Regions from separate parts of the Marinomonas sp. 63XJN7_9_ISO-PGPR-S23-217 genome, predicted to be linked through region 1. Evidence: predicted binding sites of a transcription regulator. Region 1 holds the regulator's gene; each other region holds the start of a gene.
What was found. Region 1 encodes PhoB, which activates phosphate uptake and scavenging genes when phosphate is short. Its sites were predicted from a motif close to TGTCATANNNNTGTCANA; they were not measured.
Positions count from the first base shown of each region.

Region 1 (4,352 bases):
TCCCCTTATTTAAGGGGAGGGTTAGGGTGGGGTTTATTGGTCTTTTACAATAGGCTCTTTGTCATCCTCAACATTTTTTTCTATTGCAGAAAACGCTGGAATATCATCCGTCCGTACTCGGTTGGCTGGGAAATGACAAGAGAAGCGACTGCCACGGTTGAGTTCGCTAAGGATCTGTAACTTAGCATCATGGTGCATGAGCACATGTTTGACGATGGCTAAGCCTAAGCCCGTGCCGCCCGTTTTGGTACTACGACCCTTATCGACTCGGAAAAATCGCTCCGTTAAGCGCGGAATGTATCTTGGGTCTATGCCTAAGCCGTGGTCGGCAACTGAAAACACGCCACTGAATTCATTAGACTCCCATTTCACTTTGATTTCACCGCCATCTGGTGAATACTTGATGGCGTTTACCACCAAATTAGAAAACGCACTGTAGAGTTCGTTGTAGGCGCCGTACAGACGTGCTTTTTCTGGAATATCAATGTCTAAAGAATGTTTTTCAGTAAGTAGAGGTGACGCAATTTTCTTAATGGCTTCCGTCCAAGAAGACACCTCATGCCAATGTTCTTCTTCTCGTTTATCGTTGCTTTCTAAACGCGATAATAGCAACAAATCTTCGATTAAATGTTCCATGCGCTCCGACTGCTCAGACATATTTGCGATGCCTTTTTGCATGCTGGCGGGCAGGGAATCTTGGAACATTTCTAACGTTTCTAAATAACCTTTAATGACCGTTAAAGGGGTTTTTAGCTCATGGGAGGCATTGGCGACAAAGTCTTTGCGCATTTCTTCGAGCAGGTGCAGTCTTGTGACATCGCGGATAAAAATCAAATGATCATTTTTATCGTACAAGGTGGTTTGGACTTCTAAATAAACGCCCTCTTTGGCCGGTGACTTAATCACCAGCGGTTCTCCAAAACGTTTTTGGGTAAAGTAACGAAAAAATTCTGGGTTGCGAACAATATTGGTAATGGGCTGCCCTCGATCAACTGGGCGCATTAGGCCTAAAAAGTGTCCTGCCGAGTTATTCCACCACTCTAAGTTGCCTTGGTTATCGGCCATAATGACGCCTTCTTTTAGGGCGGCGGTAGAATTCTCGATACGATTCAGAGCTTGGCGCATACGGCGCTTCGATTTACGCTGCTTTTTCTGCAAACGGTAGACAACATCGAAGATATCTCCCCAGATACCATCCGATTCAGGGGGGGCGCCTCGCCCAGAGTGACGTAGCCAATAATGAAATTGGTAAAGTTGATACAGCTGCCAATACAATGTTCCCAATAAAAACAAAAGTACGACGGCTTGTAAGTGGTTTATGATAAAACCGATGACGATGCAGGCCAAAAGCCCTAAAGACCAGCGAATTATTGCTCTTCGCCAAACTGCTTTCATATTATATGACTAAGTCCTTTTGGGAGAGAATCGGTAGCCAGTCCCTCGAACGGTTTGAATCAAAAAGTCGTGACTGCTACCAATGGCTTTTCGTAAACGGCGAATATGCACATCAACGGTACGTTCTTCCACATAAACATTACCGCCCCATACCTGATCCAATAATTGTGCCCGTGAATAGGCTCTTTCTTGGTGAGTCATGAGAAATTTTAGCAGACGGTACTCCGTCGGCCCCATATCTAGCGGCTTATTGTCAATGGTAACGCGTTGGCTAATAGGATCAAGGGTTAACCCTTCGATTTCAATTGGCTCATCTACCCCTTGAGGCGTGGCTCGACGTAGCACCGCTTTCAGTCTGGCGACTAATTCTCGTGGCGAGAAGGGCTTGGTAATGTAATCGTCAGCACCGACTTCCAGCCCTTGAATTTTGTTGTCTTCCTCGCTTTTTGCCGTCAACATAATGACGGGGATTTCCGCTGTTGCACTGTCTTTTTTTAGGCGACGAGTCAGTTCTATGCCGCTACTCCCTGGCATCATCCAGTCGCAGAGAATCAAATCAGGTCGATGGTCGACAATGATTTCGTGGGCTTGTTGGCTATTTTCTGCTTCCATATATTCGTATCCCGCCATTTCTAAGGCGACGGCGATCATTTCGCGAATGGAAGACTCATCATCAATGATTAATACTTTTTTACCGGTCACAGGATCTACCCTCATCTCAGGAACGGTTTAATTAAAACGTCTTAGTATGACAGTTATATGAAAATGTCACATATTCGCCATATATTACATAAATAGTAAGCTAGCAGCGATGCCAATAAAGATACAGTAGCCAATTCGGTTATTATCTAAGAAAGCATGGAAGCAGGCTTGTCGGTCACGTTCTTTGGCTTTTTGGTATTGCAGCCCAAATAATCCCAAACTGATGATAAGCGACACAAAGTAGATCCAGTTAAGGTGGGCCAGTATCCCGATCCAGACCAATAGGGATAACGTCAGACCTTGTAGACAGAGAATAACAAGTAAATCGTATTTGCCGAAAAGGATCGCGGTGGATTTAATGCCGACTTTTAAATCGTCGGGTCGGTCTGTCATGGCATAGTAGGTGTCATAGGCAATGGTCCAGAAGCAATTTGCCACAAACAGCATCCACAACTTGGGGTCTAGCAGATCCCCGCCTTGGGCGCTGTATGCCATGGGAATCGCCCAAGAGAACGCCAAGCCAAGAAATAACTGGGGCAGGTGGGTGTAGCGCTTCATAAAGGGGTACAGTGCGGCTAATCCTAAGCCGACGAAAGACAGCAAAATGGTTCGTAAATCGGTACACAGCACCAACAAAAAGCTCAATACGACCAAAAAGGCGAACAGCCCCAGCGCTTCTTTTTCGGACACACGGCCAGACGGTAAAGGACGATTTTTCGTGCGCTCAACGTGTCCATCGACTTTTCGGTCAGCGTAATCATTGATGACACAGCCGGCAGAACGCATGCTAAACACTCCCAGAACAAAAATGACAATAAGGTGCCATTGGGGCCAGCCATCGGCCGCTAGCCAAAGGGCCCATAGGGTCGGCCACAGCAAGAGTAGGGAGCCAATAGGACGATTAAAACGCGTTAAGTCGGCGTAATCTTTAAGCTTGTTCATGGGAGTCCATTGATTTAGTCGTCAGAATTAGGCGAAGCCGCCTTTATGTTATGCCATTGTCTCGAAAAATGCTTCACTGACCAAGATACCAGAGCCAAATTGTTGGAAAACAGAGCGTCTTGCCCAGACTTTAGTATGGTGATTGGTAAATAAGCCTTTGGGAAGGGCCGCTACCTCAATAGGGCTGCGTTTAAGTGCCCTATGTTTAAACAAATAACCGCCTAATGGTTTATTGTGCAAATGTTTCACTTGTCGCCAATGACCTCGTAAGGCGTTGGCTGGGATAATGGAGCGGGCGTATATAACGGTTCGACCATCGACTTTTAATAATACCGTGCGAACACGCGCAGCATCGCGTGGCTTCATGTTGAGTCGTCGTTTTTCACGCGGTGTTGCTTTCCCCCAACCATCCTCAATAACCTCTACCGTGAGTTGGCCTCTTTTTTTCAACTCTGCGGTGATGGATTGACTGGTCGTGAGCCAAAACCAAAGTGACGCTGGAATTTGCTGTTTGTTAATTTGTTTTAAGGGTTGCCAACGGTAGTGCAGGGCAAGTGTCAGATGATGATTTAATTGCATGTTAGGCCAATCGTTTAGAGCCCTTTTATCGACACTGGTGTTTCTGCCAGTGCATAAAGGTCTCGATTAGTGACATGGCTATTATATTGAGGTTTCGCAACCTTGTCCCATAGAACAATGCATAAAAAAGCCTCGCCTTTATGTCCAACGTCATGGTGGAACATCAAGGTGAGGCTGTTGATCCGATTTGTTTAGTTAACAGGGAATCAGTATCAATGGTTCAAAATTTGGCTTAGGAACAATTGTGTACGGTCATGCTGTGGATTATTGAAAAACTCTTGAGGCTCATTGGCCTCCACAATTTCTCCAGCATCCATAAAGACCACGCGATCCGCCACGGTTTTAGCAAAGCCCATTTCATGGGTAACACAAACCATGGTCATCCCTTCTTCTGCCAACTGCACCATAACATCGAGCACTTCTTTGATCATTTCTGGGTCAAGAGCGGAAGTGGGCTCATCAAATAGCATGATGCGTGGCTGCATACACAGGCCACGGGCAATCGCCACACGCTGTTGTTGGCCCCCGGAAAGTTGCCCTGGGTATTTTAATGCTTGGTTGGCAATTTTCACGCGTTCCAAATAATGCATGGCCAGTTCTTCTGCTTCTTTTTTGGGCATTTTACGTACCCAAATAGGAGCTAGCGTCAGGTTTTCAAGAATGCTTAAGTGCGGGAACAAGTTAAAATGCTGGAACACCATGCCGACATCTTTACGAATAGTCTCGATGTTCTT
Region 1 covers NZ_CM149678.1:5,347,625-5,351,976, reverse strand. Annotated here, with positions in the region: gene phoR (phosphate regulon sensor histidine kinase PhoR) at 34-1,395, opposite strand; gene phoB (phosphate regulon transcriptional regulator PhoB) at 1,405-2,097, opposite strand; gene ubiA (4-hydroxybenzoate octaprenyltransferase) at 2,182-3,039, opposite strand; gene AC0VYI_RS24880 (chorismate--pyruvate lyase family protein) at 3,088-3,618, opposite strand; gene AC0VYI_RS24875 (amino acid ABC transporter ATP-binding protein) at 3,831-4,352, opposite strand, start outside.

Region 2 (4,352 bases), 1.2 Mb from region 1:
ATTCGATACTACAAGCTATCCTGATAAGACTATCTTTTATAATATTTTTTTATAAAATTAAGAGCATTCAACTTAACCCAGCGGGCCGTGTGGGCCACCACCACGGTGATCTCCCCCAGTATAAATGTCCTCTTGCACTTGCTTAGCACTTTCTTTTTTCTCTACTTTGCCCGAGGTCTCAGGACTGGCCTTAGCATCAGGCACACCATAAGCCCCTGCTGGACCACCACCACGATGATCTCCTCCTCTATAGCCAGTGTTATCCATAGACGCGCATGCCGTTAACCCAAACATCACAGCGGCCAATATGGTCGCCTTATTCATTTTTAAACAATTTGTCATCTCAACGCCTTATTCCATTTTTCATAAAGCGAATCCTAAGAGGCTTAGTCGGTAAAAGCAAACAATCAAAACCGCTCCTCAAGTGTCGTTTTTTTGACAAACAAGCTCCATTAGAGACAAATTTTGCAAAAAAATCGTACAGACAATGAAAGAACATCAGCACCGCCATTAAGAACATGCAAACAGGGTAAAAGAAAGCGTAGTGTGATGGAGGTTGAACGATTTTCAGAAAACCATAGGATCAATACTCGTTATGGCTAAAGATATTCTTCAATCTCATTAACGTTCATATCAATGATTCAAGGAGTGCTTATCATGATGATATCTCGCAACCGGAAACTGACCATTCTTGGAGTGGGCTTGCTTGCCAGTACGCTGTCTTTTGCTGTAAGTGCACATTCACTACACGCTAAGATAGGAGCTTACCCTGGAACGAAAACAACGGTAACAGGCCATGTCTCAGTCCATTTTGATAAAAAAGATATGACGGTCAAATACAACTTAAAAGGATTGAAGCCCGTTAATGACGGCGGTCTTCATATTCATGTTGGTACCAGCTGTAAAGAAGCTGACAAAGTTGGTGGTCACTATTTCTCTCCGAAATCTGGCGGCGACTACTGGAAAAGCGCTCAATGGGTATCTGACTCTAAAGGTCGTGCAAAAGGCAGCTTTCGCTTGATATCAGGATTAGATTACAAAGCCAATTTGGGGCACGCTGTCGTGATTCATGATGCAAGCGGAGCGCGGATTGGCTGTGGTATTTTAGAAAAGTAATCCTCCCTAAGGTAGTCAATGTCAAAATGGGATGCCGAAACATCCCATTTTTGGTTAATCACTAACAGCCGTTAGTTCCCCATCAAATTTGCCTTAATAATATACAATTGCGCTGCGTCTATTGTATTACCATCCAAGTACTTCTGTTCTAGCTTGCCCTTGGTAGACCAAGTGGCAAAATCATCGTCGTTTAATACCCCTAAATGATAGGGATCAATCACCCACATACCTTCCATTTTATCATGTGGATAAGAGACCGCTTTGGCCACATCGACAACCAGTGACTTACTAACAGGATAAATGCCTTTTTGGGCCAACGCCTCCCAGCCATTTTTCTCCGTATACTGCTCAAGGGTCAGACCATCAATCATCAAGCCATGGCTGGCATCGCGGGTAATGGATGATGACAAAGCCACTGTAGACAAGGGGGTACCACGGTTAAGATCAATTCGATAAATTTTCTTTTGCACATTAGGGTTCGCCTTACCATCTGGGCCGCCCAACAAGAACCCTCCGTCTCGCTCATCAACCAAAAACTCATGGCTATTTAAATCTGCTAACTCAGAGTTCGAATTTTGCGCTTTATCTTGACGATAGAGGTATTGTTCCGTTTTGCCTGTTTCAAGGTTCACTGTAACAATACGCGTTAAATCCCCCTTTTGAGCCGCTTTATTTGGATTGCGCATTGTTGATTGCATAATGCCAACCAAGGTTTTCTGATCTGGTGTCACAGCCAACCCTTCCATACCTCGGTTAGGACGACGATGGGCAAATACTTCAGGCAAATGGAAGACATCGCGGGCATCATTTTTAAATGGGTTAATACGACCAATCTCAACACCATTACTATCGTAATGCACGATATGTGGCCCATATTCATCACTCACCCAAAAGGTGCCATCTTTCATGGCAACAAGGCCTTCACTGTCTAATCCGTAATCGTCCACTTTTATCGGATTAGTGACTTTGTTATAAGGTTTAGAGTCGTCCATTAAAATAGGCTTACCATCAACATGATAAGGGGTCTCTCCAGTACCACCCAGTGCAGGAGAGTTTGGCAACCCAGTAATAGGCTGCCCATCAGAGCGGCGCAATAAGATCGTATCCACTTGACGAATTTGGCCGTTATCTTCTACCTCAAACAACCCAATCCGAGGAGTATAATTTGGCACAGGGAAAATCTTGCCTTTGCCATAGTCACCATTATAACTTGCATTCGGGCCGCGATCCGTCAGGGCGTAAAACTGATTGGCTTGATTTGGGTTGCCTGTCATGGAAGAGCCATAACCGCCATTTCGAATCTCAAATGGCTTATGGGTTTTGTCATCAATCAAATCATGACGTAATACGGTATAGGGTAAGTAACTCCCCGTTTTCGGAAAAGACTCAACAAACTGGGGAGTTTTTGACATAGAAGACTGACTAGCACAACCTGATAACACGCCTGCACAAAGCACACCAGCAAACCACAACTTATTCATAACGCTTCCTCTTATGTTTATAAGGCGTTTGAGCGAACGCCAATTTGTCAACATAAAGTAAAGAGTTAGCATGACAGTTTGATTAAAAAGCCAACAGATGTGTTAAAAGCACGCTCATAACACTGTATACGGTCTAAAAAAATGTTCCCATTCGAATACGGTTAATAATGGCCTCTAGATCTTCAAACAAAAAAGGTTTACTCAAAAAATCGTTCATCCCAGACTCTAGGCATTTGCGTTTTACCTCCTCTTCAACATGAGCAGTCAGAGCAATGATCGGCGTTTCACTCCTCCCAGCATTTTTCTCCGCTCCTCGAATAGCGGCTGTGGCTAAAAAGCCGTCCATATCAGGCATATTACAATCCATAAAAATGGCATCGTAGGGCTTATTATCAGTAACCTTTTCCAGCGCAATCCGTCCGGTTTCAACCACATCAACAACACACCCCAATTTTACGAGCAGTTGTTCACAGATCATTTGATTGATTCGGTTATCTTCCGCTAACAATATATGTAAAGTGTGCAATGAATCAGTATGAATACCTGATTCACACCCTAAAGCGGGTAATAATCCCTTTTGAATCTCATCCGTTACAGTAAACGGAAGTTCAACCGTAAAAACACTTCCCACACCAATGGAGCTCTCTACGGAAATTGTCCCCCCCATAAATTCAACTAGGCGTTGCGTAATACTCAACCCCAATCCAGTCCCACGAATATTTGAATTAAATTGATTGACTTGGTAGAACTGATCAAAAATATGTTGCCGATGTTCTGGAGCAATACCAATCCCCGTATCACTCACGGTAAAATTGAATGTCAGAGTATTACCCTCATGATTTTTTTGACAAGAGACCTTAATGGTTATTTCGCCTTCATCAGTGAATTTGAAGGCATTACCAATAAGATTATAGAGCACTTGATGAAGTCGATAAGGGTCACCCTGCACCCATTCAGGGATATCATCCATTATGCAATTCAGTTTTATCGGCTTTTTTTCAAACTGTACTGACAATAACAACACCGCCTCATTAACCACATTACGAGGGTTAAATAGCAGCTGTTCTAATGCCAGTTGTTTTGCATCCATTTTAGAGTAATCAAGAATATTATTAATAATGTGCATCAATGTTCGACCAGCATTATTGATCACATTTACCTGCTGCTGTTGTTGCTCATTCAGATCACTCAGAGCCAACAATTGAGCCATACCAAGCACACCATTCATGGGCGTTCTTATTTCATGGGTCATCGACGCGAGAAAATCCGCTTTCGCCTGAGCTGCCTGCTCGGCGGCAATTTTCGCCTTTTCCAATTCAGCGGCCTGAGCGGATAGGCGCAAATTATCATTCAGTGCTTGCCAGTAAGTGCGATGTTGCTGCTTTCCTGTCTCGAAAATAAACAAGCCATAACCCAATATTAAACAAGCAATGGTATAGCTCCCAGGTGCCTCTAAAAATATTCCGGCGGCTAAAGCAAAGGGGACACAGATAAGAAAACAATAGAGGCGCAATATTTTATAACTAGGCGCCAAGACATTAACGCCCCCAATACTGAGACAGGCCGCTGACATCATATTAATCGTCACCGCGAGATCAACTGAGGGATTAACAAAAAACAACCATGCAGAACAGCTCCCCCACACGATTGCAGATGCTAAGTAGAGAAAACAGTAGTGAGTGTAGTAAGGAGAAACGTTTATCTCATTGTCTGAAAAGAGTTTATTAAACAAAGCCAAGCGATAAATCTGCAATA
Region 2 covers NZ_CM149678.1:4,145,883-4,150,234, forward strand. Annotated here, with positions in the region: gene AC0VYI_RS19470 (hypothetical protein) at 73-342, opposite strand; gene AC0VYI_RS19475 (superoxide dismutase family protein) at 658-1,116, shown strand; gene AC0VYI_RS19480 (esterase-like activity of phytase family protein) at 1,188-2,597, opposite strand; gene AC0VYI_RS19485 (ATP-binding protein) at 2,731-4,352, opposite strand, start outside.
Region 2: AC0VYI_RS19480 (esterase-like activity of phytase family protein) is a predicted target of PhoB. The motif match lies at 2,667-2,684, and genes of this name have one in related genera.

Region 3 (4,352 bases), 730 kb from region 1:
TGAGATTATAGGTAAATAGATGAAAACCAATTTCTCTGAGCTTGAAAAGGAGATTCAAACAATACTCAATACCCCCCAATATAACGACCATCCAGCGAGTCGAGCGTTGCGTCAGTTATGGGAGGTGAATCAAGATCAGTGGAATAGAATGGATCGTCTGACACGATTGTCCGATTCTTACCAAGATATGATGATGCAGCGCGAGAAAAGCTTAAGTGAACGCTTTGATAAGCACTTACGTCAGTTAGAAAAAATAACCCGGATCTCGGATCGTTATCAGCGTAATTTGCGCCAGTTGAATCTTGAGTTGGAGAGAACCTCGTTAATCGACCCGCTGACGGAATTGCCTAATCGACGTTTTATCATGAAGCGTTTGTCTTATGCTGTCGAACATCAAGACGATGCGTCGTCTGAGGATTTGGCCATTGCGATGATCGACATTGATTACTTCAAAAAAGTGAATGATCAATTTGGTCATCAGGTGGGGGATGATGTTTTAGTGGCTTTGGGTAAGTTAATGAATAACATCATCAATGATCATGGCTTGTTAGGTCGATGGGGAGGGGAAGAGTTTCTTGTTATATTGCCTCAATATTCCCAAGAAAAGGCCATTACCTTGATGGAGCAAGTGCGTGATGAAGTGGCCTTGTATCGTCTCTCAAGTGATCATAAAACGGTATCGACCAGCATTAGTGTTGGTATTAGCTGTTTTCGCGCAGAAGACTCAATGGACACGCTTCTCTCAAGGGCGGACGATGCCTTATATTTAGCCAAATCAAAAGGCCGTAACTGTCTCATCGTTGGCTCATAAATCGGTTTGATGAGCTCGACAGCAAGAATAAATAGCTGTCGCATAAAAAAGAGCTTCTCATGTTGAGACGCCCTTTTTTGAAACAACCATCTTGCTCATAAAATAGATCGCTCCAGATTAGTGAGCAGACCTAAATGTTTATACATTCACGACTAAGGTAACATCAATGTTGTTACGAGTGGCGTTGGAATATGGGCAAACTTGATGAGCATCATTAACCAGCTTCTCTGCCTGCGCTTTATCCATTCCAGGTAAGTTAACCGTCAATTTCGCGGCAATACCAAAACCCTGATCGATTGGTCCAATGCTGATAGCCGCATCAATTGTGCTGTCTGCTGGCAATTTTGCTTGCTGCTGAGAAGCGACTAATTGCAATGCCCCCATGAAACACGCAGAGTAGCCTGCTGCGAATAGTTGTTCAGGGTTAGTCCCTTCACCGCCATTGCCACCTAGTTCTTTTGGCGTGCTAAGAGTGACAGATAATTTACCATCGTCGGATTTTGATTCGCCAGTACGGCCACCTTTAGACGTTGCGTGAGCGGTGTATAGTACTTGGTTTAATGCTGTCATATCTGACTCCTGTTTTGTCATCGTTTAAACGGGTTATCACAAGGGGGTTATAAGGTAACGCCCCCTGTTGGTTAGTGGCTATCGTTGTAATGAATGAGATTTTGCCTCAATGTATCCACTACATGTTTGGTCCTACCAATGTCTTCTAACGACAGTTGAGAGGCGCAAATAGCCTCTTGAAAAACACTTTCTACCTGGTCTTCTAATGCTTGGCCTTGCTCCGTTAACTCAATAATCACATGTCGTTCATCTTGCTTATCTCGACGACGTGTCACTAAATTGGCACTTTCCATTCTTTTTAATAAGGGGGTCAGCGTTGCTGAATCTAAGAACAAATCTTCACCAATATTGGTCATAGGGTAAGACTTATGTTGCCAAAGTAGAATTAACACCAGATATTGCGGGTAAGTGATGCCCAACGGCTTTAAGAGTTTTCGATACAACTTATTCATCGCCAGGGACGTTGAATAGAGCGAAAAACATAAAAGCTCATTTAATTTGGGAGTGTCTTGCATGGCTGACTTACCTTGTTCTTTTGTCTGGGTGTGTTTTATAATAAGTAGCGCACTATTTAATGTCAAGATATTAAATAGTGCGCTATTTATTTTTAATAAATGAGTTTGATAGAGTAAATCTAATTAGGCTGGCGGCTTAGCGGATTGCCTTGCCACTGCTCATCTTGAGGCTCTGTTGCAAGGTGTTTAGGTTGCTCTGACCAGTGAAGGAGGTTGAGTTCGCCTGTTTTTGACTCGGTGAGAGCGGTACAATGTTCAACCCAGTCGCCATCGTTGCAATACAAGGCTCCTTCTTTTAAAAGAAACGAGGCAAAGTGAATATGACCACAAATATAGCCATCAAGGTGTTTGCTTTTGGCCGATTTGAGAGCTGCTGTTTCAAAGCGATGGATGAATTCCTTGGCCTTGCCAATATGGCTTTTTAGGTAGCCAGCGAGGGACCAATAAGGGAGCCGAATAAAGCGCCGCACGCCATTAATCCACTGGTTTAGTGACAACATAGCACCATGAGCTCTATCACCGATAGCCAGCATCAATGGGCTGATTTTAACCATTTGATCGAACTCGTCGCCGTGGCTTACATGGAAATGTCGGCCATCAGCGGTGGTATGGCGAGCGTTAAGACGAATCTCGATGCCAGAGAGGGTTTGTCCAGTGAATTGACGAAAGAAGGCGTCATGGTTACCAGGAATGTAAATGACTTGAGTGCCATTTTTTGCCATATACAAAATACGCTCTACAATCCGATAGTGGAGGTCGATAAAATGTGCTTTACGACGCATTTCTTGAAGGTCAATAATATCGCCCACTAGGTATAAAGTGTCTGTTTTTATCGTGGTAAGGAAATCCAGTAAATGGGCGGCCTGACATGCCTTAGTCCCTAAGTGCACATCGGATATAAACACCGTTCGAAAAGTCGTTTGCATCGTTTCGTCCTATGGCTAACGCTGTGGCTTTAGTGTTAGATTAAGGAAAAAACATGACAGCTCTGAGACAGTGTCGTGACAGTTTGAGGACGTTAACACACTTCATTCCTATGATTGAAGTGTGTTAACGGTCGCTTTATTTTTACGATGGTTCTTGTAAAGTAGAGCGAGAGTACGTACGTTGGTAGGGTTGAATATACAGATGGTTGCCACCTTGTTGCTTGGCTGACTTTTTCGCTAATGCCGCTAATTCTGCCACTTGATGGTGGTTTAATCCTTGATCTGCTCGTAAATCGACAACCCCCACGGATAAGCTTAGTACGGGATGAAAAACCTTTTCGCCTTGTCGGTTACTCCCCCATACACCACCAGCTTGCAGGGTTTCTTGGGTGTAAAATTGGCGCACTTGATGAGCAAATTGATCGAGCACTGCCTGACACTGTTCTTGCCAGTGATCGTCTGAAAAAATAACGATAAAATCGTCACCACCCACATGCCCAATAAAGTTACGCGTCGGCTCTATGATATTTTTAATCAGATTGCTGACCAGCTGGATTACTTCATCCCCCATGGAATAGCCAAAATAATCATTGAACGGCTTGAAGTCGTTGAGATCAAAATACGCCACATGAAAATTTTCACGATTGGATAAGCGTCGCATGACCTCCTGGTTGATAGGTACGTTCCCTGGTAGGAGAGTAAGTGGATTGGAGTAGGTCGCATTTTGGATTTTCAATTCTGTAATGCGTCTTAGCAGATCTCTTAGGGAGCCTGTGCCAAGGAATTTACCGTTATGAACAATGACAATTTCATTGTTCAAGGTATCGGCTTCCTGGTTGGTTACCAATGTCGACACTGTCGATAGGCTGACATTACTTTCGACTACAAGAATGTCTTCGCTGAGTAATAGGGCAGCCGACTTATGCTCGTACAGTGCCCGCCCATAGGGCGTAGAAAATAATTCATGGAGCTGATGACGTCGTATAACACCCACTGGCTTTTCGTCTTTTAACACCGGAATAGAATGCACATCCTGATTTTCTTTAAACAGGTTTGAGACTTCATCTAAGTGACTGTCAATTTGGACAGTTGGCGTGACTCGCGACAGAGAACGTACCGTTTCCGAATGATCCACTTCAAATACGGCTCGCCTTTGTGCCTGTTTCTTCAAATAGGGATGAGTCGAAAACGCGGGTTTGTCCGTTGGGTGGCCCAAGAAATAGCCTTGTCCAAATTCAATACCAAGGTCGATTAGCTGATCCAATTCTTGTTGCGTTTCGATTCCCTCGGCAATCAGAATGCATTTTAACCGTTGTGATATGCTCAAAATGGAGCGCACAAACTCACGCTTGATTTCGTCCTTGTCAATGTTGTGAATAAAGTGTTTGTCTATTTTGACGATCTCAGGTTGCAATTCTGACCAAAGACGTAACCCTGAATAACCAACACCTAAATCATCAATGGCAACGTGAAATCCCATGTCTCGATAATGTTTTACACTGATTCTTGATAGGCCATTGTGGTCATATT
Region 3 covers NZ_CM149678.1:627,698-632,049, forward strand. Annotated here, with positions in the region: gene siaC (biofilm regulation phosphoprotein SiaC) at 1-19, shown strand, start outside; gene siaD (biofilm regulation diguanylate cyclase SiaD) at 20-811, shown strand; gene AC0VYI_RS02875 (organic hydroperoxide resistance protein) at 950-1,381, opposite strand; gene AC0VYI_RS02880 (MarR family winged helix-turn-helix transcriptional regulator) at 1,453-1,896, opposite strand; gene AC0VYI_RS02885 (UDP-2,3-diacylglucosamine diphosphatase) at 2,016-2,822, opposite strand; gene AC0VYI_RS02890 (EAL domain-containing protein) at 2,965-4,352, opposite strand, start outside.
Region 3: AC0VYI_RS02885 (UDP-2,3-diacylglucosamine diphosphatase) is a predicted target of PhoB. The motif match lies at 2,886-2,903, and genes of this name have one in related genera.